Regions from separate parts of the Janthinobacterium sp. FT14W genome, predicted to be linked through region 2. Evidence: predicted binding sites of a transcription regulator. Region 2 holds the regulator's gene; the other holds the start of a gene.

Region 1 (15,065 bases), on a different contig from region 2:
GGTGGAAACCCAGGAACCGCTGCGCTTGCACCTGGTGCTGGGCACGCGCGCGCCCATGCATTGCACGGCCAGCGGCAAGCTGTTTTTGGCGCACATGACGTTACTGGAGCGGCGCGAATTGCTGGCCATGCTGACCTTGCAGGCGCGCACGCCGAAAAGCATCACGGACCCCGTGCTGCTCGAGCGCGAGATCGTGCGCATCGCCCGCCTGGGCATCGGCATCGATGACGAGGAATTCGTGCACGGCATGGTGGCCGTGGCCGTGCCCATCTGCGCGGCCGACGGGCGCATCGTGGCGGCCGTGGCCTGCCACGCGCCCGTGGCGCGCAAATCCGTGGAGCAACTGATGCAGCACGTGCCGCAGCTGAAGGAGGCGGCCGTCAAGCTGCGGCCGCTATTGCTGGCGGAAAGCCACTAAGGCTTCAAGACTTTCGCTACCTTGGCGGCGCGCAGGCGGAACGCATCGGGCATGCCGGAACCGAGCAGCGGACGCAGATACAGGCGGAAGGCATCCGTCACGTCCGTGCCGCTGGCGCTGATGAATTCATCTTCCATGGTGCGCGTCTTGCCCGCCACATCGGAAAGGGGCAGCAACTCGTAATCGACGGAATAAAAGCCCGTGCGCTTGATGGCGACGGAACCGTCGCGGTCGCCCCACATGGCGAACTGCACGGCCTTTTCTCCCACTTCGCGGGCTTCGCGTTGATCTACATCAGAGACGCAGCCGATGAAGGAGCGCTGCAGATAGCCGAAGGTATCGCCGCGCACGCGCTTGATGCCCAGCTTCGCCTTGATCTCGTCGCACAGCAGGTCGGCCAGCGCGCCCGTGCCCGACAGCTGCACGTTGCCGTGCGCATCGCGCTCCACCTCATTGCCCACCTGTTTGGCCAGCAGGCTGGCGATCGGCTCGCCCGACGCATCGTGGATGCCTTCCGAGACGGCGATCACGCAGCGGCCATATTTTGCATACGCGGCTTTCACGTCGGCGAGGAAGTGATCGAGCACGAAGACGCGCTCGGGCAGGTAGATCAGGTGCGGGCCGTCGTCGGGGAACTTCTTGCCCAGCGCCGAGGCGGCCGTCAGAAAGCCCGCGTGGCGGCCCATCACCACGCCCACGTAGACGCCGGGCAAGGCCGCGTTGTCGAGGTTGGCGCCCGCGAATGCCTGCGCGACGAAGCGCGCGGCCGAAGGAAAGCCCGGTGTGTGGTCGCTGCCCACCAGGTCGTTGTCGATGGTTTTCGGGATGTGGATGCAGCGCAGCGGATAGCCGGCCTTGTGCGCTTCCTCGCTGACGATGCGCACCGTGTCGGACGAGTCATTGCCGCCGATGTAAAAGAAGTGTTCGATCTCGTGTGCGCGCAGCACTTCGAAGATTTGCTGGCAGTAGGCGATGTCCGGCTTGTCGCGCGTGGAGCCCAGCGCCGAGGACGGCGTGGCGGCCACCAGTTCCAGGTTGTGGCTGGTTTCCTGCGTCAGGTCGACGAACTCTTCATTGATGATGCCGCGCACGCCGTGCAGCGCGCCATACACGCGCGTGACGTGCTGGAAGCGCCGTGATTCGAGCACCACACCCACCAGCGATTGGTTGATGACGGCGGTGGGACCGCCTCCCTGGGCGACAAGAATTTTTCCAGACGGCATGGGATTTCCTCGTAAATGGAACGGCCCTCCAGCCTACTCCTTTTTTGCCGGGGCGCTGTCTTTTCCGATATTCCTGTCGAGAAATTTTTCCACGCGCTGCCAGAAGTCCACGCGCGTGGCCGCCAGGTCCCAATGGTCGCCCTCGTCGGCATACAACTGCCACTCGAGGCGGGAATTGCTCAGCTTGAGCTTGTCGCGCAATTGCGTGCCCTGGTATGGGGGAACGTTGTGGCCGGCTCCTCCGTAGGCCAGTAGCAGGGGTTGCGTCAATTTTTCGGCCTGGTACATGGGGGAGCTGGCCTTGAGCTGGGCAGCATCGTGCACGGGGTCGCCGATGCGTTGCGGCATGACATATTGTCTTGCTTCCTCTCCCAGCCGGTGACCGACGCTCCAGTGCTGGGTGTACATTTGCGGCAAGTCGGTGATGCCGCTCCAGCTGACGCCACAGCGGAACAGATCGCCATTCTTGATTAAGCCCATCAGCGCTGCGTAGCCGCCATAGGCGCCGCCGCCGACGATGCAGATGCGTTGCGGATCGGCAATGCCTTGCGCGATGGCCCAGCGCGCGCCGTCGGCCAGGTCATCTTGCATGGCCAGGCCCCATTGCTTCCAGCCGGCCCGCAGGAACTGGTCGCCGCGCCCGCCGCTGCCGCGAAACTCCGGTTGCAGTACGGCATAGCCGCGCGAGGCGAGGAATTGCCGCTCGCTCATCCAGTACCACAGGCTGCCACGTTCTGCTGGCGCACTGCGCACGAGCAACGCCAGCGGCAGCTTCTTGCCGCCACCCTTGGGCAAGGTCAGCCAGGCGGGAATATCCAGGCCGTCGCGTGCGCGATATGTCATCAAGTCGGTTTGCGCCATGTGCCGCGCATCGATGGCGGGACGGGCATCGCCGATCTTTTGTAATTGACGGGTTTGTTTGTTGTAGAGCAGGAAGGCGCTGGGCTGGCGGTCCGAATATGCCGTCACGATGAGCTGCTGGCTATCCCCCCTGGCATTCATGGCGATCAGATTGATGGTGGCCGGCAGTTGCTTGTCGATGTCTTGCTGCACGGCCTTCCACTCGGCGTCGAACCATTCGGTGGTGGTGGCGTCATTGGTGTAGTAGACACCCAGCAGGCGCTGCTGGTCCGTGAGGATGCCGCCGGCGAAATCGTAGCCGGCCAGCGTAACCAGCGGCTTGCCCGCGACGCGGCTGGCCGCCAGGTCGAACGCGTACAGGGCGCGCTTGTCGCTACCGTTGCGGCTGCTGACATACAGGGTGCCGTCGGGTCCGAATTCCACGGGCGTGATGGTATCGGGTCCGCTGTCATGGAGATCCTGGCTGGCAATGGCGCGCCAGCGCCGCTCGTCCTGTTCAAGGTAGTAAAACGTCTTGCGCCGGCCCTCCACGGCTGTTGCCAGGCGCGGCTTGCCCTGCTGGTCCAGCATCCAGTGGCGCACGCCTTTGGCTGGTGGGGCCACTTTTTCCCACTGCTGGGTCGTGGTGTCGAGGCGCAGCAAGTCGAATTGCCCGACCTCTGCCGTATTCTCATTGCGTTCCTTCAGCACGGCGGCCTTACGGACATAGATGGTGTCGGAATCCTGGGCTCCCGGCTGCTCCAGCAGAAATACGGAGGCCGGCAACTTCCTGGAAGCAAAGCGCGGGTCGTCCGCTGTTCCATCCATGGAAGCGAGCTGGCGGTAATTGCGGCCATCGCGGTCGACGACGAACATGCCCGGCGCATATTTGCGCTGGCCGTCTGCCGCGTGCGTGTCGTTGGTATCGAATACCAAGCGGTTGGCATGGACCCATGCCACATTGCCGATATCGCGGTCGCTAAAGTTGGCCACGATCTTGACTTCCTGGCTAGCCACATCGAGCACGGCCAGGCGCCGGCGCTGGTTGTCGCCCATCAGCAAAATGGCTACCGCGCGTCCATCGGGCGACAGTTCCACCTTGCTGATGTGATCTTCGTCAAAGAAGACGGCAGCGCCTATGCCCGACGGCACGCTAGCCGTGGTGCTGGCCGCTGCCGTTTCGGCCGACACCTGCGGCGATACAAAGGCCAGCAACAGGCAGGCAGTCGCGGCGCGCACGAGCGCTGCATGGCGTACAGGGGGGATACGGCCAGGTGTCATTTTACCTCTGATGAGTTAATAAATAAGGTATCTATTTATGCACTATTTCTTGAGGGTATCATTGTTTTTACGTTTCATCCAGCATGCTGTCATTCCGGCGCCCGGATATGCTCGACCAGTCCTGTGCTGCGGCGTCCCGGCGCGGGCGTCAGCCAGCTGACCAGCACGGCGGCGGCCAAGCCGGCAGGCACGCCGAAGATGCCGGCGGAAATGGGCGCGATATGAAACCATTGACCGCTGGCATTGCCGCCCAGCATGGTGCTCGTGTGCAACATGTAATACAGGCACACGCCAAAGCCCGTGAACATGCCGGCCAGTGCGCCCTGGTAATTGGTGCGTTGCCAGAATACGCCCAGCACCAGCGGCGGGAACAGGGTCGAGGCGGCCAGGGAAAACGCCACGCCCACCAGCGACAGGATGTCGGCCGGCTTTTGCGAGGCGGCATAGGCGGCGATGAAGGCCACGGCCAGCAGCAGCAATTTGGAAATCGTCACGCGCTTTTGCGTCGAGGCGCTGGGATCGACCACCTTGTAATAGATGTCGTGCGACAGGGCATTCGAAATGGCCAGCAGCAAGCCGTCGGCCGTCGACAGGGCGGCAGCCAGGCCGCCTGCCGCCACCAGGCCGGAAATCACGTAGGGCAGGCCGGCGATCTCGGGCGTGGCCAGCACCAGCACGTCGGCGTCGATGGAAATTTCCGCCAGTTGCACGATGCCGTCGCGGTTGACGTCGACGATGCTGATCAGGGGACTGAGCTTGTCCACGTTGGCCCAGTACGACACCCAGGTGGGCAGGTTCGCGTATTGCGTGCCCACCAGTGCCGAGTAAATATCGTACTTGACCAGCACGGCCAGCGCGGGAATCGTGAGGTAGATCAACAAGATGAAGAACAGGGTCCAGAAGACGGATACGCGCGTTTCGTGCACGGACGGCGTGGTGTAGGATCGCATCAGGATATGGGGCAGGGCAGCCGTGCCCAGCATCATGCAAAACACGAGGGCCAGGAAATTGTTGCGTTTGATGTCGGACTGCGCGCGGTCCGCGGCGGGAAACGGCTGCGCATGCGGAATGATCGGCTCGGCGCGTTTCTGGTTCTGCGCCTGCGCCGCCTGCCACAGCACGCGCGCCTCGTCCGGACTTTTCGGATAGGCGATCAGATAGCGCTCCGCGTTGCGGATGTCGAACAGCGAGGTATTGCGCTGGCGCAAACTGTCGAGCTGGCGCTGGGCCGCCAGGCGGCCTTGCTCCCAGGAGCCGGGCAAGCCGTCGATGCGCGCCTGGTAGCTTTGCGCGCGCTGGCGGAAGATGGCGCGCACTTCGTTTTCTTTCGGGTCCGTTTCCAGCACGTGTTCGCGCGCGCTCAGCTGCGGCAGCACCTTGCCGTAGGCGATCTGCGGCACGGGATTGTCCGCATGCTTGACCGACAGCCACATGGCGGGAATCAGGAAGGCGACGAGGATGATGATGTACTGCGCCACTTGCGTCCAGGTGATGGCGCGCATGCCGCCCAGAAAGGAGCAGACGAGGATGCTGGCCAGGCCCAGGAAGATGCCGACGGAAAAATCCACGCCCGTGAAGCGCGAGGCGATCAGGCCGACGGCGTAGATCTGCGCCACCACATAGGTGAACGACACGATGATGGTGGCGGCCACGGCCACCACGCGCACGCTGGCGCCGCGGCCGTCCGCGCCGCTGCCGTAGCGGGCGGCGAGGAAATCGGGAATCGTGTACTGGCCGAACTTGCGCAGGTAGGGGGCGATCAACAGCGCCACCAGGCAATAGCCGCCCGTCCAGCCCATGATGAAGGCCAGGCCGTCGAAGCCGTTCAGGTACAGGCCGCCGGCCAGGCTGATGAAGCTGGCGGCCGAAATCCAGTCGGCGGCCGTGGCCATGCCGTTGAACATGGCCGGCACCCGGCGCCCCGCCACATAGTATTCGGTGACGTTCGAGGTGCGGCTGATGACGCCGATGGTGGCATACAGGGTGATGGTGACCAGCATGAACAGGTAACCGATCCACGCGCGCGGCATGCCTTCCTGTTCCAGCACGGCCAGGGCCAGCAGGAAGGCGGCGAAGCCGCCCGTAAACAGCAGGTAGTAACGGCTCAGCCGGGCAAAGAAGCTGCGCTGCCCGGTCATGTTTGCTCCTCGGCATGAAAAGCCCTGTCGAGGCGCCGCATGCGCCAGGCGTAGAAGGCGATGATGGCCAGGTAGACCAGCGAAGCGCCCTGGGCCGCCATATAGAAGGGCAGGGGCCAGCCGAACAGGTTCAGGTGCAGCAGTTCGCGCGCATAAAACACGGTCAGGAAGCCCGTCAGCAGCCAGATCAGCAGGAGGATGGCCGTCAGGCGCCGCGTCTTGCGCCAGTGCGTATCGAGGCGCGCCTGCAACCCGGGGCCGGGCGTGCGCGCGGGCCGCAGCGGCGGCGCGGGAGGGCTGGGCTTATCCATATGTGATCTCATCTTCTTCTGGCGCATCCGGCAACAGCAGGGCGATGCTCAGGCGCAGCAGGGTGCCCGGCAGCTTCGGCGAGTGTGCGCGGGGATTATTGAAAATATCGACTTCGGCGCCGTGCTGCTGGGCGATTTCGCGCACGATGGCCAGGCCCAGTCCGCTACCGTCGACATTGCTGCCGAGAATACGGTAAAAGCGCTCGAATACGTGCGCCCGCTCGGCCGGCGGTATGCCGGGGCCCGTATCTTCCACTTCCAGGATGGCCAGTTCCAGGGTGCTGCGCACGCGCACCGTGACGCTGCCCCCGGCCGGCGTGTAGCGCAGGGCATTGTCGATCAGATTACTCAGCAGTTCACGCAGCATCATGGCATTGCCGGAAATCATGATCGAATACGCGGGCTGTTCGAAGCCCAGGTCGATATGCTGGGCAAACGAGGCTTGCACCCAGTCCTGCACCACGCCGCGCGCCAGTTCGCTCAGCTCGATCGGTTCGAACGCCGTGCCCGCCTGCGGCTGGTTTTCCGCGCGTGCCAGGGCCAGCAGCTGGTTCACCAGCCGCGTGGCCGCTTCCGAGCTTTTCGCCAGCTGCAGCAGCGAGCGGTGGATCTCGTCGTGGTCTGTCTGGCGCAGGGCCAGTTCCGACTGCATGCGCATGCCCGCCAGCGGCGTCTTCATCTGGTGCGCGGCATCGGCGATGAAGCGTTTCTGCATGTCGATCGACAGCGACAGACGGGCCAGCATTTCGTTGAGCGAGCCGACCAGCGGCGTGATTTCCTCGGGCACCTGGCCCGATTCGATGGGCGATAAATCGTCGGGCGGCCGGGCGCGTATGCGCTCCTGCAACTGCGCCAGCGGCGACAGGCCGCGCGCCAGGGCAAACCAGACGAGGGCCAGGATCACAGGCAGGATGATGAACTGCGGCAAGATCACGCCCTTGATGATTTCATTCGCCAGTTGGGCCCGTTTTTCCAGCGTTTCGGCCACCTGCACCAGCGCGCGGCGCGGGTCGTCGTCGGTGCTGGACGGCATGTCGAGGTAGGTGAACGCCACGCGCACGGGCGTGCCATGGATGGTGTCGTTGCGAAACAGCACCATGCCGCTGCGGTATTTGTCGGGGTCCTGGGGCGGCGGCAAGTCGCGGTCGCCGTCCAGGTATTCGCCGCGCGCGCCCACCACCAGGTAATACAGGGTGTCGACATCGTCGCCGCGCAGGAAGTCGCGGCCCTTGCCGTTTTTTTCCGGTACGTGGCGCAGCACGGCGCCATCGGCTTGCTTGACCTGCTGCGTCAGGACCGTCACGCTGTCTTCCAGCGCATGGTCGAACGGTTGATTGGCGATGCTCTTGGCCACCAGATAGGTGATGGCGATGCTCATCGGCCACAGCAGCAGCAGGGGCGCCAGCATCCAGTCGAGGATTTCGCCGAACAGCGAATGCTCGATGGTGTCATCCTGCTCCGTGGTGGGCGGCTCGAACCAGTCGTCGTCGTCCGCCTCGTCCGCTGGCGCCTCGCGTGCCTTCACTTGCTGGCGGGTCCGTTGGCCAGGCCTGCCGACTCGCCCGCTTCGGCGTTCAGGCGCGCCGCTTCCGAGTATTTTTCCAGGCAATAGCCGAGGCCGCGCACGGTGGCGATGCGCACGCCGCCCACCTCGATCTTCTTGCGCAGGCGGTGCACATACACTTCGATGGCGTTGTTCGACACTTCTTCACCCCATTCGCACAGGTGGTCGACCAGCTGCTCTTTCGAGACGAGGCGGCCCGTGCGGCCCAGCAGGATTTCCAGCAAGCCCAGTTCGCGCGCGGACAGGTCGAGCATCTGGTCGTTGATGTAGGCGCTGCGCCCCACCTGGTCGTAGCTGAGGGGGCCGTGCTTGATGATGGTGGCGCCGCCGCCGGCGCCGCGGCGCGTCAGGGCGCGCACTCTTGCCTCCAGTTCCGACAGCGCGAACGGCTTGGCCATATAATCGTCGGCACCCAGGTCGAGGCCATTGACGCGTTGTTCGATGGAATCGGCGGCCGTCAGGATCAGTACCGGCAGCAGCGAGGCGCGCGCGCGCAGGCGGCGCAGCACTTCCAGGCCGGACATCTTCGGCAGGCCCAGGTCGAGGATCAGCAAGTCGAATTCCTGGGTGGACAGGGCCGTATCGGCCTCTTGCCCCGTCTTGACGTAGTCGATCGCATAACCGGACTGGCGCAGCGAGCGGGTCAGGCCATCGGCCAGCACGCTGTCATCTTCGGCAAGTAAAATACGCATGGTGCAGTTCCTATGCTTGCGGCGGTAGAAGCTTGTATTGTGTTTCATTTTCCGCAAGGTGGCGAATTTTTGTGAAAAACAGGGTTGTATTGATCTGTTTCAAAACAAATCCACGTTCCGCTTGCATTGATCACTGTTTTTTTATACAGTACTGTCTGTGTAAAGAATTTAACCCACTGGCGCTATCGCAGGCCGACCGATTCATGTGAATCGTCGACTGTAGAACGGCTGAAAGAACATATGGACGATAAAAAAGCTGTAGTACCCGCATCGGAAAAAGCCAAGGCGCTCGCCGCCGCACTGGCGCAGATCGAGAAGCAGTTTGGCAAAGGTTCGGTCATGCGCATGGATGCCAGCGCACCGATCGAAGAAGTGCAAGTCGTGTCGACCGGTTCGCTCGGCCTCGATATCGCGCTGGGCGTGGGCGGCTTGCCGCGTGGCCGTATCGTGGAAATCTACGGTCCTGAATCGTCGGGCAAAACCACCCTGACCCTGCAAACCGTCGCCGAAATGCAAAAACTGGGCGGCACCTGCGCCTTTATCGATGCCGAGCACGCGCTTGACGTCGGTTATGCGCAAAAGCTGGGCGTGAACCTGCATGAATTGCTGATCTCGCAACCGGATACGGGCGAGCAGGCTCTGGAAATCTGCGACGCCCTCGTGCGTTCGGGCAGCGTCGACCTCGTCGTCATCGACTCCGTGGCCGCACTGACGCCACGCGCCGAGATCGAAGGCGACATGGGCGATTCCCTGCCAGGCCTGCAAGCGCGCCTGATGTCGCAAGCCCTGCGCAAGCTGACCGGTTCCATCAACCGCACGAATACCCTGGTCGTCTTCATCAACCAGATCCGCATGAAGATCGGCGTGATGTTCGGCAGCCCGGAAACCACCACCGGTGGTAACGCATTGAAATTCTATGCGTCCGTACGCCTGGATATCCGCCGCACCGGCTCGATCAAGTCCGGCGATGAAGTGATCGGCAACGAAACCAAGGTCAAGGTCGTCAAGAACAAGATCGCGCCGCCGTTCAAGGAAGCGCACTTCGACATCCTGTACGGCGCCGGCACGTCACGCGAAGGCGAAATCCTGGACCTGGGTTCGGATGCCAAGATCGTGGAAAAATCCGGTTCGTGGTACAGCTACAACGGCGAACGCATCGGCCAGGGCAAGGACAACGCCCGCGCCTTCCTGCAAGAGCGTCCGGCGCTGGCCCGCGAAATCGAAAACAAGGTCCGCGCCTCGCTGGGCGTGCGCGAACTGCCGCCGCTGGCTGCTGAAAAGCCGGAAAAAGCGGATAAGGCTGCCGACAAGGCTGCCAAGGCTGCGGAAGCGAAAGCGGCCGAGTAAGAAGGCAGCGCAGCTCGGCTGCGCTGGCATGGCCAGCTGCAGCTGCAGCTGGTCTTGCCTGCGACGCGTTGCGACACGTGACGGCCCTTTGCGCCGTGGTTTGCCGTCCAAAAGATCTACAATGAATGCCGCCTTGCGCCTGTGCGCCAGGCGGCATTTGTTTTTTTGACGGCATTGTTGACGGCATGTCGGGCGGCACAGCCGTTGTGTTGATGTCGTGTTTGAATTGTCTTGTCTTGTCTTGTCTTGTCTTGAGTTGATGTTGTATTTATTTGAATTGTCCTGATGTGTTGAACGATAGGGTGGAATGATGGCAGCGGTACAACTGAGCCTGAAGGGCAGGGCGCTACGCTTTTTGTCGATGCGCGAGCATAGCCGCATGGAATTGCGGCGCAAGCTGCAGCGGCATGCGCAGGAGGGCGACGATGTGGAAGCCCTGCTTGACAGCCTGGAGCAGGCCAACTGGCTGTCGCAGGAGCGCTTTTCCGAGTCGCTGATTCACCGCCGCTCGGCCCGCTTCGGCAACAGCCGCATCATGGCGGAATTGCAAAGCCATGGCATCGCCGGCGAGGCGTTGCAGGAACTCAAGGCGGGCCTGGCCGAGGGCGAGACCGCACGCGCCTGCGAAGTGTGGCGCCGCAAGTTTGGGCAAGTGGCGCAGGATGCCGAGCAGCGCAGCAAGCAGATGCGCTTCCTGATGCAGCGCGGCTTTTCCCAGCGCGCCGTGCTGGTGGCGTTGAAGGGGCTTGAGCCTGACGAGGACTAAGGCCGCCGCGCGCGCACTGGCGCCCCCGTTTGCTGCCAGGTAAGGTCGCTTCGCCGCTCCTGCCGCCTGCTTTCCGCCCTGGCCATGACGCGGCCGCCGCGCCGTGCCGCCGTGAACTGCGCTTTCAAATGTCCTCTGTTCGCGCTACTGGGCTCCCGGGATATCGGGTATTCTGGCGCTCGAACCCGGTGCGCTGCGTGCACCGCCATTGATCGAGACAGGAAGCGCAATGAGCAACTGGAATGCCGGCTACATGGCCGAGGTCGCCTATACCTATAGCTATTACGAAGAATTGAATCCCCTGCGTCTGCGCCTGCCGCTGCTGGCCGCCGGCCTGGTCCTGCCTGCCAATGGCACGGCTTGCGAACTGGGCTTCGGTCAGGGCGTCAGTGCCAACTTCCATGCGGCGGCGTCCGCCACGCGCTGGTATGGCAATGATTTCAATCCGGCCCAGGCAGCCTATGCCCAGGAACTGGCCGGCGCCGCTGGCGCCGGGGCGCAGTTCACGGACGAATCGTTCGAACAGTTTTGCCGCCGCGACGACTTGCCCGATTTCGATTTTATCTGCCTGCACGGTATCTGGAGCTGGATCTCGGCGGCAAACCGTGCTTTGATCGTGGACTTCCTGCAGCGCAAGCTGAAAGTGGGCGGCGTCGCCTACCTCAGCTACAACACCCAGCCTGGCTGGGCCGCCATGATGCCGATGCGCGACTTGCTGACCGAACATGGCCGCGTCATGGGTGCTCCGGGCCAAGGCGTGCTGGCGCGTATCGAGGGCGCCATCGATTTCGTCGACAGGATGATCGCCACGAAGCCGCGCTATCTCGAGGCCAATCCCTTGCTGGCCGATCGCTTCGAGAAGCTGAAATCGTTTGAGCGTCATTATGTCGCGCACGAGTATTTCAATGCGGACTGGCAGCCGATGGCCTTTTCCCAGGTGGCTGCCATGTTGAGCGAAGCCAAACTGGAGTTCGCCGCTTCCGCCACCTATACCGAGCATGTCGACATGCTCAATCTGACGGCCGAGCACCAGCACTTCCTGGCCGAGATTCCTGATCCCATCTTCCGCGAAACGACGCGGGCTTTCCTGATCAACCAGCAATTTCGCAGGGATTACTGGATCAAGGGGGCGCGTACGCTGACGCCGTTCGCCCAGGCCACGGCCTTGCGGGCCGTGCGCGTGATGCTGGCGGTGCCGCGCGATACGGTGGTGTTGAGCGTGCATGGCGTGCTGGGCGATGCCGATATGGATGAGCGCGTATATGCGCCCGTGCTCGATGCGCTTGCCGATCACCGCGTGCACACGATCGGGGAACTGGAGCAGCAACTGGCCGGCACCGAAGCCAGCCTGGCTGCCTTGTTGCAGATCATGTTGATTCTGATCAGCAAGGGGAGTGTCTACGCCGTCCAGGACGATGCTGACATTGCCGTGGCGCGGCCGCAGACGGCGCGCCTGAATGCATATTTGCTGGAGCAGGCGCTGGCAAGGTCCGACCTGTATAGCCTTGCCAGCCCGATGACGGGCGGCGGCGTATTTGTACCGCATTTACAACAGCTGTTCCTGTGGGCGAAAATGCAAGGATGGCAAGAGCCGCAGGACTGGGTGCGCGAGACATGGCCCGTGCTGATAAGCCTGAAGCAGTTGCTGTCGAAGGATGGCCAGCCATTGCTGACGGAACAAGAGAACCTGGCCGAACTGTGGGAGCATGCCCGCCATTTTGCCGAGCGTACCTTGCCTGTTTTGCGCGCGCTGGGCGTGACTGACTGAGGCAGCGTGTCGGCACGTCCGTGCCATGCCGGAAGTTATGCGAATTGCGAATGATCGTCATTGATTTTGCGATTTGCATCAATAATCGCAGGCAGGCGAGCAGACCGATGAAAAATTATGTTGCGGCGCAACCAGCGCCCAATGTGCTACACTTTTAGGGTTTTTGCGGCGCCGCAGGTGCGGTTGCTGTTCGTAGAAGCTGCGAACGGCGTGCTTTATGCACATGGCTGCTTACTAATTATGGCCGCGCAAGCGGCATCGGTCTTATGCCCCTGTCAACTCCCGTATCCCGGCGCGCCCTACGGCACTCCCGCGTTATCGACGTCCAAGCGTATCTGCGCGACGACGGCCTGTGGGATATTGACGCCCGTATTACCGATATCAAAAGCTACGACGCGACCCTGGCCTCGGGCCCCCGTCCCGCCGGCACTCCTCTGCATGACCTCCATCTCCGCATTACCGTCGATCGCGAACTGACCATCGTCGAGGCCGAAGCCGCCTCCGATGCCGTGCCCTATCCCGGTTTTTGCGATACCATCGGCCCCGCTTACAGGGCGCTGATCGGTTTGAATTTATTGAAGAATTTCCGCCGCGACTTGAAACAGCGCCTGGCGGGAATCGCCGGCTGTACCCATTTGACGGAACTGGCGCAAGTCTTGCCGACTGCGACGGTTCAGGCATTTGCCGGCGATGTCTGGTCGACCCGTGACGGTGCGAATGCTGACTTGTCGCATGAAAAGCCGTTTCAACTCGACAAATGCCACGCCCTGCGCACCGATGGCGGGGCAGTTGCACGGTATTACCCGCGCTGGGTAGCCAAAGCGTGACCCCGGCGCTCTGTTTTTCCTGTTTTTTTTGCACCACTAACCGTATTTTTACAAATCAGTATCAGAAGGGAAGCCAGCATGAAAATCCATGAGTATCAAGCCAAAGAAATCCTCCGGCAATTCGGAGTGACGGTACCACGCGGTATTCCGTGCATGTCCGTCGACGAGGCAGTCAAGGCTGCGGAAACCCTGGGCGGCCCGGTGTGGGTAGTCAAGGCGCAGATCCACGCAGGTGGCCGCGGCAAGGGCGGCGGCGTGAAAGTGGCAAAATCGATCGAGCAGGTCAAGGAATACGCTGACCAGATCATGGGCATGCAGCTGATCACGCACCAGACCAGCGCCGAAGGCCAGAAAGTCAACCGCCTGCTGGTGGAAGAAGGCGCCGACATCAAGCAAGAACTGTACGTTTCGCTGGTCACCGACCGCGTTACCCAGAAGATCGTCCTGATGGCTTCGTCCGAAGGCGGCATGGACATCGAAGAAGTGGCCGAGAGCCACCCGGAGAAGATCCACCACGTTACCGTCGAGCCGAGCGTTGGCCTGACCGATGCCCAGGCAGACGACATCGCGACCAAGATCGGCGTGCCTGCCGGTTCCATCGTCGACGCACGCGTCAACCTGCAAGGCCTGTACAAAGCGTATTGGGAAACCGATTGCTCGCTGGCCGAGATCAATCCGCTGATCGTCACCGGCAGCGGCAAAGTCATCGCCCTGGACGCCAAGTTCAACTTTGACCCGAATGCCCTGTTCCGTCACCCGGAAATCGTCGCCCTGCGCGATCTGGACGAAGAAGATCCGGCGGAAATCGAAGCGTCGAAATTCGACCTGGCCTACATCTCGCTCGACGGCAACATCGGTTGCCTGGTGAACGGTGCCGGCCTGGCCATGGCCACCATGGACACGATCAAACTGTTCGGCGGCGAGCCAGCCAACTTCCTGGACGTCGGCGGCGGCGCCACGGCAGAAAAAGTAACCGAAGCGTTCAAGATCATGCTGAAAAACCCAGGCCTGAAAGCCATCCTGGTGAACATTTTCGGCGGCATCATGCGTTGCGACGTGATCGCCGAAGGCGTCATCGCCGCGGTGAAAGCCGTTTCGCTGAACGTACCGCTGGTGGTGCGCATGAAGGGCACCAACGAAGACCTGGGCAAAAAGATGCTGGCCGATTCCGGTCTGCCTATCATCGCAGCCGACACCATGGAAGATGCAGCAAAGAGCGTCGTTGCCGCCGCTGCCGGTCAAGCTTAATTAAGGAATCAACATGTCCATTCTGATCAATAAAGATACCAAAGTCGTAACCCAAGGGATCACCGGCAAGACCGGCCAGTTCCACACCCGCGGTTGCCGCGACTACGCGAACGGCAAAGCTGCCTTCGTGGCAGGCGTGAACCCGAAGAAAGCCGGCGAAGATTTCGAAGGCATTCCAATTTTCGCTAACGTTACCGAAGCGAAAAAAGAAACCGGCGCCAACGTTTCCGTGATCTACGTGCCGCCAGCAGGCGCGGCAGCGGCGATCTGGGAAGCGGTCGAAGCTGAAATGGATCTGGCCATTTGCATCACCGAAGGCATTCCTGTGCGCGACATGATGGCCCTGAAAGACCGTATGGCCAAAGTCAACAGCAAAACCTTGCTGCTGGGCCCTAACTGCCCAGGCTTGATCACGCCAGACGAAATCAAGATCGGCATTATGCCAGGCCACATCCATAAAAAAGGCCGCATCGGCGTGGTATCGCGTTCGGGCACCCTGACCTATGAAGCAGTGGGTCAGCTGACCGCACTGGGCCTGGGCCAATCGTCGGCAGTCGGCATCGGCGGCGACCCGATCAACGGTCTGAAGCACATCGACATCATGAAGATGTTCAATGACGATCCAGATACCGACGCGGTCAT
Region 2 (15,065 bases):
GTATATCGCCTACGGCCGCGATGGCCAGGCGGAAGATATCCTCAAGGAAGCCTTGCGCATCCACCCCGAGCGCCATGCGGCCCGCCTGAAGCTGCTGGAAATCTATTCGGCCCGCAACGACGTGCGCGCGTTTGAAGACCAGGCCAGCGAGCTGTACAGCCTGACGCGCGGCCAGGGCGAAGAGTGGCCGCAGGCCGCTGCGCTGGGCCTGGCGCTCGATCCCACCAACCCGCTGTATGGCGATACGGAAGACGACGCCGTCGTCAGCCTCAGCAAGGGGGCCGGCGACGAGCTGCATGGCCAGAGCATGGACTTGCCCGACGACCTGGCTGCAGCGGCGCCGTCGTCCGAGCCAGCGTCCTCCGTGGCGGTCCGCGATGCGCGCGATCCCCTCGATTTCGACCTCGACAGTCTCGATTTCGAGCCCGTTTCCACCAGCGACCCTATCGTCATGCCGGGGCCGGACAGCCTGCCGCAGTCGCCCGCGCACGATGCGCACTATGACGCCAGCATGGATTTCGGCCTGGACCTGGAGCCGCCAGCCGGTCCCGTGAACGGCGTGGGCGCGGGCTTGACGCCTTTGCCCGATCCGCTGAAGGATGTGGACCTGGCCCATTTCGACCTCGACGAACCGGTGGCCCCGGCGGCGGCACCGGCGGCGCCCGTCGCGGCGGCCGAGCCTTCCGTCGACAGCCTGTTTGACGACGCGCAAACGCCAGCCGCCTTGCCGGAAGCCATACCGCCCGCGCAAGAGTTCGACCTGTCCGGCATCGACCTGGACCTCGACGATGGCAAGACGGCCGGCGTGGGCGTGGACGATCCGCTGTCGGCCATCCACATGGAAATGGATACCAAGCTGGACCTGGCGATCGCTTACCAGGAAATCGGCGACAAGGAAGGCGCGCGCGAGCTGATCGATGAAGTCATCAAGGGCGGCAGCGAAGAGCAGGTGAAGAAAGCCAATACTATGCGCGCACTACTCAGTTAGCAATACCCGCCGGCGCGGCAGGCTGCTGCGCCGGTATAATGCTTCGATGCAAAATATTACGACAGCAACGCCATTGAAGCGTATCGTCCTCGGTCTGCAGTACGACGGCACGGCCTGGCATGGATACCAGAAACAGGAAGACGGGCAGACGGTGCAGGACCAGCTGGAAAACGCGCTGGAGCAGTTTGCCCGCGTGCGCCTGGCCACCACCTGCGCCGGCCGCACGGATACGGGCGTGCATGCGCTCGAACAGGTCGTGCACTTCGATACGGAGCTGAACCGCGACGTGCACTCATGGGTGCGGGGCGTGAATGCCTTCCTGCCGAAATCCATCGCCGTACGCTGGGCCAGGGAACTCGAGGGCGATCCGACGGTCAATGATTTCTTCCACGCCCGTTTCAGCGCCCGCGCGCGCACCTATCATTATGTGTTGTACAACAACGCAACCCGTTCGCCGCTGATGGAAGGGCGTGCCGGCTTCTTTTTCCGTCCGCTGGACGTGGAACTGATGCGGCAAGCCGTGCAGCCGCTGCTGGGCTGGCACGATTTCACGGCCTTCCGCGCCGCGCAATGCCAGGCCAAGTCGCCCGTCAAGCTCATGCACGACATCCAGATCGTGCGCCGTGGCGAACTGATCGTCTTTACCATCACGGCCAACGCCTTCCTGCACCACATGGTGCGCAACCTGGTCGGCTCGCTCGTGTATGTGGGCTCGGGCCGGGAAAAGCCGGAATGGCTGGGGCAGTTGCTGGAACGCAAGGATCGTCACGCGGCGGCGCCTACCTTCATGCCGGACGGCCTGTATTTGGCGAAGATCGATTACGATTCGCAGTGGGCATTGCCGCAAGATGGCAGCAGTGCCTTGCCCTGGTTTTGATTGATATCAAGTCGAATTAAGGAACAACATGCCACGCACACGTATCAAAATCTGCGGTCTGACCCGCGTCGAAGATATCCAGGCCGTCGTGGCGGCGGGCGCCGATGCCATCGGCTTCGTGTTTTATCCGAAAAGCCCCCGCCATGTCACGCCTGAACAGGCAGCGGGCCTGATTGCGGCCATCCCGCCGTACGTGACGACGGTGGGGCTGTTCGTCAACGCCACGGTGGACGAGGTGCGGGCTACGAGGGCCGTGGCGCCCCTGTCGCTGCTGCAATTTCATGGCGACGAGACGCCCGAACACAGCGCCGCGCTGGCCGCCGCCGTGAATACGCCGTTTACGCAAGTGTTCCGCGTCAAACCCGACACACGCTTTGAAGATTTGCTAGAATACGAACAGCGCTATCGCGCCGCCAGTCCCTTGTTTGCCAGCCTCTTGCTGGATACCTATGTGGATGCGTATGGTGGCGCAGGAAAGGTATTTGATTGGTCCCTCATTCCAAAAGAACTCGCGCCTCGGGTCGTTTTAAGTGGTGGCTTGAGCGTACAAAACGCGACTGACGCAGTGGTGCGCGTGCGCCCTTACGCCGTCGACATCAGCAGTGGTGTCGAAGCGTCCAAGGGCATCAAGGACGCGTCCCGTGTCCGCGCGTTTATCGCCGCGGTGCAGGATGCCGATGCCATCATTGCCAGAGGAAACAACCATGAATGACCACACCACAGCGCCCGGCGCCGCCGCCGCATTGTTCCACGCTACCGATTATCCTTTTCCCGACGTACGGGGCCACTTCGGCCCGTATGGCGGCTCCTTCGTTGCCGAAACGCTCACGCACGCACTGGCCGAGCTGAAGGACGCCTATGCGCGCTACAGCGTTGACCCGGAGTTCCTGGAAGAATTCCGCTACGAGCTGAAACATTTCGTGGGACGCCCGTCGCCCATCTACCACGCCAAGCGCTGGTCCGAAATGGCGGGCGGCGCGCAAATCTATTTCAAGCGCGAAGACTTGAACCACACGGGCGCGCACAAGATCAATAACGTGATCGGCCAGGCCCTGCTGGCCAAGCGCATGGGCAAGCCGCGCATCATCGCCGAGACGGGCGCGGGCCAGCACGGCGTGGCCACGGCCACCATCTGCGCCCGCTTCGGCCTCGAATGCGTGGTCTACATGGGCAGCGAAGACGTCAAGCGCCAGGCGCAGAACGTGTACCGCATGAAATTGCTGGGCGCCACCGTCGTGCCAGTGGAATCCGGCTCCAAGACCTTGAAGGATGCGCTGAACGAAGCCATGCGCGACTGGGTCACGAATATCGAAAACACCTTTTATATCATCGGCACCGTGGCCGGCCCCCATCCCTACCCGATGATGGTGCGCGACTTCCAGTCCGTGATCGGCGAGGAATGCCTGGTGCAGATGCCGGAAATGACGGGCCGCCAGCCCGACTACGTGCTGGCCTGCATCGGTGGCGGCTCGAACGCCATGGGCATCTTTTACCCGTATATCGACCAGAACGATGTCAAGCTGATCGGCGTGGAAGCGGCCGGCGAAGGGCTGGAGACGGGCAAGCACTCGGCCTCGCTGACGGCCGGTTTCCCGGGCGTGCTGCACGGCAACCGCACCTATCTGCTGCAGGATGAGAACGGCCAGATCATCGAGACGCATTCCGTCTCGGCTGGCCTCGACTACCCGGGCGTGGGGCCGGAACATGCGTGGTTGAAGGATTCCGGCCGCGCCCAGTACGTGTCGATCACGGATGAGGAAGCGCTGCAGGCATTCCACGATTGCTGCCATATCGAAGGCATCATCCCGGCCCTGGAGTCGTCGCACGCGCTGGCCTACGCGGCCAAGCTGGCGGCTACCTTGCCGAAAGATAAAGTTGTACTGGCCAACCTGTCGGGCCGCGGCGACAAGGACATGCATACCGTGGCGGAACGCATGGGATTGAATTTCTCTTAACCCCAAGGCAGAGCCGGGGGCGGACCCTCAGGGACTCGGCGTCCCCGTCCGACCCCGGTATTTGCAGTTGGGTTTGAACAATATTCCATCCATTTACCGTCAAGAAAGCTCATCATGTCCCGTATCTCCGCTACCTTTGCTAACTTAAAATCCAACAACAAGACCGCCCTGGTTACCTTCATTACCGCCGGCGACCCCGGCCCCGACGCCACCGTGCCCCTGATGCATGCGCTCGTCGAGGGCGGCGCCGACGTGCTGGAGCTGGGCGTGCCGTTTTCCGACCCCATGGCCGAAGGCCCCGTCATCCAGCGCGCCTGCGAGCGGGCCCTGAAATTCAACGTCGGCATCCATGACGTATTCGGCTATGTGCGTCAGTTCCGCGAAACGAACCGGACGACGCCCGTGGTGCTGATGGGCTATGCCAATCCCATCGAGCGCATCGGCAGCGCCGCATTTATAGCTGCAGCGCAAGCGTCCGGCGCCGATGGCGCCATCGTCGTCGATTATCCGCCGGAAGAGTGCGAGGAATTCGCGGCCGCCATGCGGGCAGCGGGCCTGGACCTGATCTTCCTGCTGGCGCCCACCTCGACCGACGAGCGCATCGCGCAAGTGGCCAAGGTTGGCGGAGGCTTCAGCTATTATGTGTCGCTCAAGGGCGTCACGGGTGCGGGCAACATTGATACGGAACAGGTGGCGGAACGCCTTGCGGCCATCCGCCAGCATGTAAAATTACCTATCGGCGTGGGCTTCGGCATCCGCGATGGCGCCACGGCCAAGGCCGTTGCCAAGGTGGCCGATGCCGTCGTGATCGGCAGCCGCATCGTCCAGGAGATAGAAAATGCCCCGGCAGGGGGCGCCGTGGACGCCGTGCGCAGCTTTACGGCGGACATCCGCGCCGCACTGGACGCCTGAGCAAGCTTGCCGTTTACGCAAGATGCGTTGGCGGCAAAGTTCGACAGCCCGGCGATAAACGGCTACACTTCGGCCACTGATTTGCCTGTTATTGTGCAATAGATAAAATTTTTGGTGGCGCCCTACGGGGGTGTCGCCGTTGACCGTCTGCCGGGGGGCGTCCATCGACGCTACCCCTACAAGGGCCCAAGGAGAAAATATGAGTTGGTTGGAAAAACTGCTGCCACCGCGCATACAGCGTTCTGATGCTGGCGCGCGCAAGACCATGCCGGAAGGCCTGTGGGTCAAGTGCCCGTCGTGCGAAGCCGTGCTGTACCGTACGGACCTGGAATCGAACCTGCACGTGTGCCCGAAATGCGACCACCACATGCGCATCCGCGCCCGTGAACGCCTCGACAGCCTGCTCGACGCGGGTGGCCGCTATGAAATCGCCCAGGAAATCCTGCCCGTCGATACCCTGAAATTCAAAGACAGCAAGAAATACCCTGACCGCCTGAAGTCCGCCATGGAAGCGACGGGCGAGACGGATGCGATGGTCGTCATGGGCGGTGCCATCATGAGCCTGCCAGTGGTCGTGGCGTGCTTCGAATTCGAATTCATGGGCGGCTCCATGGGCTCCGTGGTGGGCGAGCGCTTCGTGCGCGGCGCGCAGATCGCGCTGGAACAGAAAGTGCCGTTTATTTGCATCACGGCCACCGGCGGCGCGCGCATGCAGGAAGGCTTGCTGTCGCTGATGCAGATGGCCAAGACCACGGCCATGCTGACCAAGCTGTCGGAAAAGAAATTGCCGTTCATCAGCGTGCTGACCGACCCGACCATGGGCGGCGTGTCCGCCTCGTTTGCCTTCATGGGCGACGTGGTCATTGCCGAACCGAAAGCGCTGATCGGCTTTGCCGGCCCCCGCGTGATTGAAAACACCGTGCGCGAAAAACTGCCGGAAGGCTTCCAGCGCGCCGAGTTCCTCGTCACCAAGGGCGCCGTCGACATGATCGTCGACCGCCGCAAGATGCGCGAAGAAATCGCCCGCCTGCTGGCCTTGTTGCAGAACCAGGCCGTCGAAGTACTTGCGTAATTTGATTTACCCCAAAACCTGAACTGCCGGGGTCGGACCCTCAGAATCCGACCCCAGTCTTCGGTTTGGGTCTCATGTCTTTCCCGCCCCGCGCACTCTTTTCAAGAAGTCTCCCATGCACAAGCTCCCCACCACATTGCCGGACTGGCTCGCCATGCTGGAAAACCGTCATTCGGAAACCCAGATCAACATGGGCCTGGACCGCGTGCAAGCCGTCAAGGCGCGCATGCAACTGGCGTTTACTTGCCCCGTGATCATGGTGGCGGGCACGAATGGCAAGGGTTCCACCTGCGCCATGCTGGAATCCGTGCTGTTGCGCGCCGGCTACAAAGTGGGGCTGTACATCAAGCCGCATTTTCTCGATTTCAATGAGCGCGCGCGCGTGCTGGGCGAGATGGCCAGCGATGAACAAATTGTCGCCAGCTTCCATGCCGTCGAAGCCGTGCGGGGCGATACGCCGCTCACGTATTTCGAATTCACCACCCTGGCCATCCTGCACCTGCTGTCGCAGGCCAGTCTCGACGTGGCGATCCTGGAAGTGGGCCTGGGCGGGCGCCTGGACGCCGTCAACGTGATCGATGCCGACGTGGCCATCGTCACCAGCGTCGATATCGACCACACGGATTACCTGGGCGACACGCGCGAAGCGATCGGCTTTGAAAAGGCGGGCATCTTCCGTCCGGGCAAGGCTGCCATCTGCAGCGACCCCGTGCCGCCCCAGTCGCTGATCGACCATGCCGAGGCCATCGGCGCCGACCTGTGGCTGATGGGCCGCGATTTCAACTATTCGGGCGACAAGCAGCAGTGGAACTACGGCGGGCGCGAGCAGCGCCGCAATTCGCTCGCGTATCCGAGCTTGCGTGGCGCCAACCAGATCCTCAATGCGACGGCCGTGCTGGCCGCGCTGGAAGTGCTGAAGCTGAAGCTGCCCGTGGGCGCGCAGGAAGTGCGCACGGGCCTCGTGACGGTGGAACTGCCGGGCCGCTTCCAGGTCTTGCCTGGCCGCCCCAGCGTGATCCTCGACGTGGCGCACAACCCCCATGCGGCGTCGGCGCTGAACCAGAACTTGGGCAATATGGGTTTCCACCCGTACACCTATGCCGTGTTCGGCTCCATGCTGGACAAGGATATCGATGGCGTACTGGCCGCGATGGGTGAGCACGTCGACCACTGGTGCCTGACGGGCCTGCCTTCGCCGCGCGCGGCCACGGCTTCCGAGCTGGCCGCCAAGGTGCAGATCATGCTGGAAGATAAGCCCGACAGCAGCGAACATACTGTGTCTATTTTCGATGATCCGGCACAAGCTTTTGCAAATGCAATGAGCCGGGCCGGTGAGAATGATAGAATTGTGGTCTTTGGTTCTTTCCTCACCGTTGCCGGCGTGATGAAGGCCCGAAAATCCTCACTTCACTGAAACGCACTCGACTGAAAATCACGCATGGGCTTGTTCTCGAAACTGTTTAAAAACAAGCAAGAATCCTCTGGCGAAGACAGCGGCTTTTATGTCCCTGGCGAAGCACAGTCGCCGACCCGCAAGCGCGCCGCCAACACCTCCGGTGGCGGCGGATCGCGCCGTGGCGGCAAGGAAGCGCCGGACCCGGTCTTGCCTGAAAAAAAGCGCGCACGCCGCCGTCTGGTCGGGGCCATCGCCCTGGCCCTGGGCGTCGCCGTCGGCTTGCCGATGCTGCTCGATTCCGAGCCGAAGGCGCCTTTCAACGATATCGCCATCGACATTCCCTCGAAAGACAAGGCCGCTGCGCCCGCGCCCGTGCCAGCCGTCCCGGCCCAGGCCGCGGCGAACAACGGCCTGGACCAGTCCGAGGAAATCGTCGACGCGCCCCTGCCGCCGGCGGCCAAGCCCGCGCCGGCACCCGCGCCCGTGCTGGCAGCCGTCCAGCCTGCGCCCGTCAAGCCGGCGTATGTGGAACCGAAACCCGAGCCGAAATCAGAAGCAAAACCCGAGCCCAAGCCTGTCAAGGTGGAGACCAAGCCTGAGCCGAAACACGAGCCCAAACCGGAACCGAAGCACGAGGCCAAGGTGGAGCCGAAACCGGAACCCAAGCACGAGGTGAAGCCGGAAGCCAAGCCTGAAACGAAACCTGCCAAGCCGGCGCAATCGGCCGACGATGCGGCGCGCGCCATGGCAATTCTGGAAGGCAAGCCACTGGACAAGCCGCAAGAGAAAGCCCATGACGCCGGCAGCGGCAAGTTCGTGGTGCAGGTGGCGGCGCTGGCAACGCAGGACAAGGTCGACGAATTGCAGGACAAGCTGCGCGAAGCGGGCATCAAGTCCTACACGCAGAAAGTCTCCAGCCCGGCGGGCGAGCGCATCCGCGTGCGCGTGGGGCCGTTCGGCAGCCGCGAAGACGCCGAAAAGACCCGTGCCAAGCTGCAAAAGCTGGGCCTGGGCGGCAGCCTGGTACCGGCGTGATCTTGCAAGGCTGAACGCGCGTGACGATCTTCGATTACCTGGTGCTGTTCGTGCTGGTGACGTCCGTGCTGATCAGCATGATGCGTGGCCTGGTCAAGGAAATACTGTCACTGGTCAGCTGGATCGTGGCTTTCGTCATTGCCAACGCCTATGGCGCCACGCTGGCGAAATTCCTGCCGGAAGCCGTGCCGGGCGAAGCCGTCCGATTGTTGCTGGCCTTCGTGGTGCTGTTCATCGGCGTGCGCATTTTGATGGGATTGCTGTCCATGACGGTGGACGCGCTGGTCAAGGTGACGGGCCTGAGCCTGGCCGACCGCACCCTGGGCAGCCTGTTCGGCGTGGCGCGGGGCCTTGTGATCGTGCTGACCGCCGTCATCTTGTGCGGCATGACTTCCATACCGCAGCAGCCGTTCTGGAAAAACGCGCTGCTCAGCCCGCTCGCGGAACAGGGCGCGCGCGCCATCAAGCCTTATCTGCCTGCCGCTTACGCGCAGCATGTGAAATTTTGAATTTTTTTTAAAATCAGTAGCACAGTTTAGGAGCACACCATGTGTGGCATCGTCGGCGTCGTTTCCCATCAACCTGTCAATCAATTGCTGTATGATGCATTGTTGCTTTTGCAACATCGCGGTCAGGATGCGGCAGGGATTGCGACCAATCACAGCAGTATGTTTTCCATGCACAAGGCCAATGGCCTCGTGCGTGACGTCTTTCGTACGCGCAACATGCGTTCGCTGCAAGGCACGACGGGCATCGGCCACTGCCGCTACCCGACGGCCGGTTCGTCGAGCGAAGAGGAAGCACAGCCGTTTTATGTGAATGCGCCGTTCGGCATCACCCTGGCGCACAACGGCAACCTGACCAACTGGGAACAGTTGAAGCTGGAAATGTTCAAGAACGACCGCCGCCACATCAATACCGATTCCGACTCGGAAGTGCTGCTCAACGTGCTGGCGCATGAAATCCAGGAAGCGACGACGGGCCTGAACCTGGACCCGGAAGCCATCTTCAAGGCCGTTACCGTGCTGAACCGCCGCGTCAAGGGCGGCTATGCCGCCGTGGCGCAAATCGCCGGCGTGGGCTTGCTGGCCTTCCGCGACCCGCACGGCATCCGTCCGCTGTGCCTGGGCATCAATGAAACGGAGCAAGGTCCTGAATACCTGATCGCCTCCGAATCCGTGGCCCTGGAAGGCATGGGCTTCCGCTTCGTGCGCGACATCGGTCCCGGCGAAGCCGTCTTCATCGATGCCGACAAGCAATTGCACAGCGCCCAGTGCGCCGACAATGCCAGCCTGAATCCCTGCGTGTTCGAATTCGTCTACCTGGCCCGTCCCGATTCCGTCATCGACGGCGCCTCCGTGTATGCCACGCGCCTGAAAATGGGCGAATACCTGGCCGAAAAGATCCGCGCCGAACTGCCAGGCGTGCATATCGACGTGGTCATGCCGATTCCCGATTCCTCGCGTCCGGCCGCCATCCAGCTGGCCATGGCGCTGAACATCGAGTACCGCGAAGGCTTCATCAAGAACCGCTACATCGGCCGTACCTTCATCATGCCGGGCCAGGCGGCGCGCAAGAAATCCGTGCGCCAGAAGCTCAACGCGATCCCGTCCGAATTCAAGGACAAGGTCGTGCTGCTGGTCGACGATTCCATCGTGCGCGGCACCACCAGCCGTGAAATCGTGCAGATGGCGCGTGAAGCGGGCGCGACGAAAGTCATCTTCGCCTCGGCCGCGCCACCGGTGATCTTCCCGAACGTGTACGGCATCGACATGCCGACGCGCGACGAACTGATCGCCTACGGCCGCACGACGGAAGAAGTGTGCCGCGAAATCACGGCCGACTACCTGGTGTACCAGGATATCGGCGCGCTCAAGCAGGCGATCGCCGACGTCAACCCGGCCCTGACCAACTTCGAGGCGTCGTGCTTCGACGGCGTGTATGTGACGGGCGACGTGTCGCAGGAGTACCTGGACCGCCTGGAATATGCGCGCCACCATCCGAAGGCGGCAGCGCCCGAAGATACGCCCCGTTCCCAGTTGAACCTGAACCTGGCGACAACGGAAGCGTAATCGGCGCCTTGCTTTTGGGGGCAGACCCGCCGGGTCTGACCCCAGCTTTTGTCTTGGGTTAATAGTCTCCTGCATCCACCATGACCACCAATAAAACCTACGGCTTTACCACCACCATCCTGCATAACGACCGCCGCAAGGGCATCGAGCACGGCTCGCTGCACAAGCCCGTGCACACCTCCGTTGCCTTCGGCTACGCCGATGCGCGCCAGCTCGCTTCCGTGTTCCAGGGCAAGGAGCCGGGCTTCCGCTATGGCCGCCAGGGCAATCCGACCGTGTCCGCGCTGGAAGACAAGGTCAACAAGATGGAAGACGGCGTGGCGACCCTGTGCTTCGCCACGGGCATGGGCGCCATCGGCGCCGTGGTGCAATCGCTGCTGCGCGCGGGCGACCATGTCGTGTCGTCGGCCTTTTTGTTTGGCAATACCAACAGCCTGTGGCAAACGGTGACGGGGCAGGGCATAGCCGTGTCGTTCGTCGACGCCACCGACGTGGCCCATGTGGCGGCCGCCATCACGCCGGCCACGCGCATCGTGTTTGTGGAAACCATCGCCAACCCCCGTACGCAGATTGCCGACCTGAAGAAAATCGGCGACTTGTGCCGCGAGAAGGGCATCCTGTACATCGTCGACAACACCATGACGACGCCGTATCTGTTCCGCCCGAAAGCCGTGGGCGCGGGCCTGGTGGTGAATGCGCTGACGAAATCCATCGGCGGCCACGGCAATGCGCTGGGCGGCAGCTTGACGGACACGGGCGTGTTCGACTGGACGCAGTACCCGAACATCTTTGAAAACTATAAAAAGGCGGCGCCGCCCCAATGGGGCATCGCGCAGATCCGCGCCAAGGCCTTGCGCGACTTCGGCGCCTCGCTGGGCCCGGAAGCGGCGCACCATATCGCCGTCGGCGCGGAAACCATGGCCTTGCGCATGGACCGCACCTGCTCGAACGCGCTGGCGCTGGCCACCATGCTGCAGGCGGACCCGAGAGTGGCGGCCGTGCACTATCCGGGCTTGCCGTCGCACCCGCAGCATGCGCTGGCGACGGACTTGTTCCGCAGCTACGGTTCTCTGTTCAGCTTTGAATTGAAGGATGGCATCGACTGCTTCGATTTCCTCAATCGCCTGCATTTGGCCATTCCTGCCAGCAACCTGGGCGACACGCGCACCCTGGTCATTCCCGTCGCCCACACGATTTTCTATGAGATGGGCGCCGAGCGGCGCGCCAGCATGGGCATTGCCGAGTCCTTGATCCGCGTCTCCGTGGGCATCGAGGATGAGGCTGATCTGCTCGACGATTTCAAAAACGCGCTGGACGCCTAAGCAGCCGCGCGCCATGTGAAAAGGGCCGCAACAGTCATGCTGTTGCGGCCCTTTTTTTGCCTGCAGTGATTTAATGCCAGCTGCGCATGAGGCCGACAGCCAGCCCTTCCAGGGCAAACTCATCTTCCGGCGAGACGGTGATCACCTTGAAGTCGGGGTTTTCCGGCAGCAATTCGATGACGGAGCCCGTCTTCTTGTAGCGCTTGACGGTGACTTCGTCGCCGATGCGGGCGACGACGATCTGGCCATTCTTGGCGCTGTCGACTTTCTTGACGGCCAGCAAGTCGCCATCCATGATGCCGGCGTCGCGCATGGACCAGCCGCGCACCTTGAGCAGGAAGTCGGGCTTGGCCGAGAACAGGGCCGGGTCCACGTTGTAGCTCGCTTCCAGGTTTTCCTGCGCCAGGATGGGCGAACCGGCCGCCACCCGGCCGATCAGGGGCAGCGACATCAGCAGCGCTGCCGGCGCTTTCGACGGCAGCGCTTCGGCGGCGGCGCCGATCAGGCGGATGCCGCGCGAGGTGCCGGGCGAAATCTCGATGGCGCCCTTGCGGGCCAGGGCCTGCAAATGCTCTTCGGCCGCATTGGCCGACTTGAAACCCAGTTCATTGGCGATTTCGGCACGGGTGGGAGGGAACCCCGTATTTTCGATCGCGTCCTTGATCAGGTTCAGGATTTGTTCTTGTCGTGCTGTCAGCTTGATCATGAGCGGTGGGTGCATACTAAAATGCTGTCTATATGAACAGTCTGTATTTTTGTACAGTATCGCCTACTATGCAAGGGGATTTCCGTGTTTTGCGTGGATTTCGCAAGAAATAGTCGCCCACGGCTAAAAAACAGGACGGCGCACGGGCTTTCCGGGCGCTGGTGGAGGGAATGGTTGAAACGTTTGCAAAAGGCGGTTATAATCTTCGGCTGACCTTCCCACACCCGTCTTGACGCCGGGGTGGGCGATTATCAATCCGACCTGAAGGAGTTTGCATGCGTCATTATGAAATAGTCTTTATCGTCCATCCGGACCAAAGCGAGCAAGTGCCCGCGATGATCGAACGCTACAAAGCCAGCGTAACCACCCGCGGCGGTTCGGTTCACCGCGTGGAAGATTGGGGCCGCCGTCAAATGGCTTACTCGATCCAAAAGCTGCCTAAAGCACACTACATCTGCCTGAACATCGAATGCGACAACGAGACCCTGGTCGAGTTGGAAACAGCATTCAAATTCAATGATGCCGTGTTGCGTCACCTGACCGTTAAAATGAAGAAAGCTGAAACAGCTCCTTCGCCGATGATGAAATCGGTACAACGCGAAGACGCGGCCAAAAGCCACCGCACCGAAGCACCAGCAGCCGCTCCAGCCGCAGCCGCTTAATTTTTGACCAGGATCGTGCGCTGAACCAGCTACAAGTCACCGCCATCATTGCCGAGCGCGAAATATTGCGCTATACCCCGGCAGGGCTGCCGATTGTGAATGCAGTATTGCAGCACAGTTCGCAGCAGATGGAAGCAGGGATTGCCCGTTTGACCGAGTTTGATGTTGCCGCGCTAGCCGCTGGCGAAATCTCAGGCCGGTTCAGTCAGGCAAGCTTGGGCGGGGTCTATCAGTTCACGGGTTTCCTGGCCAGAAAAAGCCGCAACAGCAAGAGTTTGGTGTTTCACATCATTGATTTTAGTGCAGTCATTCCCGACTAGCGCATTTTAGATACAGGAGCCTGACATGGCATTCGGTAAAAAGTTCGACAAAAATAAGCTCAAGCTTAAAGAAAAACGCAAACAGCAAAACCCTTTGTTCAAACGTAAGAAGTTCTGCCGCTTCACGGCAGCTCACGTTGAGCAAGTCGACTACAAAGACGTCGACACGCTGAAAGACTTCGTCCAGGAAAACGGCAAGATCATGCCAGCACGCCTGACCGGTACCAAAGCGCACTACCAGCGCCAAGTCGACACCGCAATCAAGCGCGCTCGCTTCCTCGCGCTGCTGCCATACACCGATCTGCACCACGCTTAATCGGTCAGATATTCCTGGAGAAGAACTATGCAAATCATTCTGTTAGAAAAAGTTGTAAACGTCGGTAACCTCGGCGAAGTCGTCAAAGTCAAAGACGGTTACGCACGTAACTTCCTGATCCCGCAACGCCTGGCACGTCGTGCTACGGCAACCGCTGTGGCTGAATTCGAAGTCAAGCGCGCCGAACTGGAAAAAGCTGCTGCTGCCAAACTGGCCGCATCGCAAGCCCAAGGTGAAAAACTGAGCGGCCTGACCGTTCAAGTTGCTCAAAAAGCTGGCGTCGATGGCCGTCTGTTCGGTTCCGTCACCAACTTCGACATCGCTGAAGCGCTGACCAAGCAAGGTTTTGCTGTTGAAAAAGCACAAATCCGCATGCCTACCGGCCCGCTGAAGATCGTTGGCGAGCACAACGTTTCGGTTGCTCTGCACACCGACGTGGTCGTGGAAGTTGTTATCGCTGTCGTACCAGACGCGAACGCGTAATCGTCTGCGGGCCTGGCCCGCAAGCGCTACCGTACAGTAAAGCACTATGAAAAGCCGGGTTCGCCCGGCTTTTTTGTGGCCTTTTTTTCGCGCAATTTCAGCCCTTTATTTTTGCCAGTACGCCGAAGCAGGTATAATTCGCGCCATGAACGCCCCCTCTGATCCGCAACTGGATTCCCTCCGTATTCCGCCGCACTCGATCGAAGCAGAACAATCCGTTATCGGTGGTCTGCTGCGCGACAATGCGGCGTATGACCGCATCGCCGACTTCATGCATGCGGAGGATTTCTATCGCTATGACCATCGCATCATCTTCGAGCAAATCGTCAAGATGGTTAACGCTTCCAAGCCAGCCGATGTCATTACTGTTTTTGAAACCCTGACCCAGCTCGGCAAGGCCGATGATGTGGGCGGACTCGCGTACCTGAACGCCATGGCGCAAAACACGCCATCGGCCGCGAACATCCGGCGCTACGCCGAGATCGTGCGCGACCGCGGCGTGCTGCGCAAACTCATTACCGTCGCCGACGATATCTCGGGCACGGCCTTCAGCCCGCAAGGCAAGGAAGTCAAGCAGATGCTTGACGAGGCCGAGTCGAAGATTTTCGCCATCGCCGAAGAAGGCGCGCGCGGCGCCCAGGGCTGGACTGCCATCCAGCCCCTGCTGACGCAAGTGGTCGAACGCATCGACGAACTGTACAGCCGCGACAACCAGAGTGAAATCACGGGCGTGCCCACCGGTTTCATCGACCTCGACCGCATGACCTCCGGTCTGCAGCCGGGCGATCTGGTGATCGTGGCGGGCCGTCCATCGATGGGCAAGACGGCGTTTTCCGTCAACATCGGCGAGAACGTGGCCATCGACAGCGGCTTGCCCGTGGCCGTGTTTTCGATGGAGATGGGCGGCGCCCAGCTGGCCATGCGTATGCTGGGCTCCGTCGGCCAGCTG

Evidence for each region. Region 2 encodes LexA, which represses DNA repair genes until DNA is damaged. Its sites were predicted from a motif close to ACTGTATNNNNATACAGT; they were not measured.
Region 1: a site for LexA is predicted at 8,600-8,617, ahead of recA (recombinase RecA). Genes of this name have one in related genera too.

What each region holds. Positions count from the first base shown of each region.
Region 1 is NZ_WFLL01000001.1:236,994-252,058, forward strand. It holds gene GCN74_RS01045 (IclR family transcriptional regulator) at 1-418, shown strand, start outside; gene GCN74_RS01050 (6-phosphofructokinase) at 415-1,641, opposite strand; gene GCN74_RS01055 (alpha/beta hydrolase family protein) at 1,675-3,720, opposite strand; gene GCN74_RS01060 (sodium:solute symporter family protein) at 3,852-5,900, opposite strand; gene GCN74_RS01065 (DUF4212 domain-containing protein) at 5,897-6,211, opposite strand; gene GCN74_RS01070 (sensor histidine kinase) at 6,204-7,736, opposite strand; gene GCN74_RS01075 (response regulator transcription factor) at 7,733-8,467, opposite strand; gene recA (recombinase RecA) at 8,708-9,814, shown strand; gene recX (recombination regulator RecX) at 10,125-10,580, shown strand; gene GCN74_RS01090 (class I SAM-dependent methyltransferase) at 10,810-12,348, shown strand; gene GCN74_RS01095 (DUF2889 domain-containing protein) at 12,615-13,175, shown strand; gene sucC (ADP-forming succinate--CoA ligase subunit beta) at 13,254-14,423, shown strand; gene sucD (succinate--CoA ligase subunit alpha) at 14,437-15,065, shown strand, end outside.
Region 2 is NZ_WFLL01000014.1:70,769-85,833, reverse strand. It holds gene GCN74_RS12095 (FimV/HubP family polar landmark protein) at 1-988, shown strand, start outside; gene truA (tRNA pseudouridine(38-40) synthase TruA) at 1,062-1,865, shown strand; gene GCN74_RS12085 (phosphoribosylanthranilate isomerase) at 1,894-2,577, shown strand; gene trpB (tryptophan synthase subunit beta) at 2,570-3,820, shown strand; gene trpA (tryptophan synthase subunit alpha) at 3,935-4,732, shown strand; gene accD (acetyl-CoA carboxylase, carboxyltransferase subunit beta) at 4,932-5,804, shown strand; gene folC (bifunctional tetrahydrofolate synthase/dihydrofolate synthase) at 5,920-7,218, shown strand; gene GCN74_RS12060 (SPOR domain-containing protein) at 7,243-8,235, shown strand; gene GCN74_RS12055 (CvpA family protein) at 8,256-8,744, shown strand; gene purF (amidophosphoribosyltransferase) at 8,784-10,307, shown strand; gene GCN74_RS12045 (cystathionine gamma-synthase family protein) at 10,388-11,629, shown strand; gene lexA (transcriptional repressor LexA) at 11,700-12,335, opposite strand; gene rpsF (30S ribosomal protein S6) at 12,611-12,997, shown strand; gene priB (primosomal replication protein N) at 13,018-13,317, shown strand; gene rpsR (30S ribosomal protein S18) at 13,343-13,633, shown strand; gene rplI (50S ribosomal protein L9) at 13,661-14,116, shown strand; gene GCN74_RS12015 (replicative DNA helicase) at 14,262-15,065, shown strand, end outside.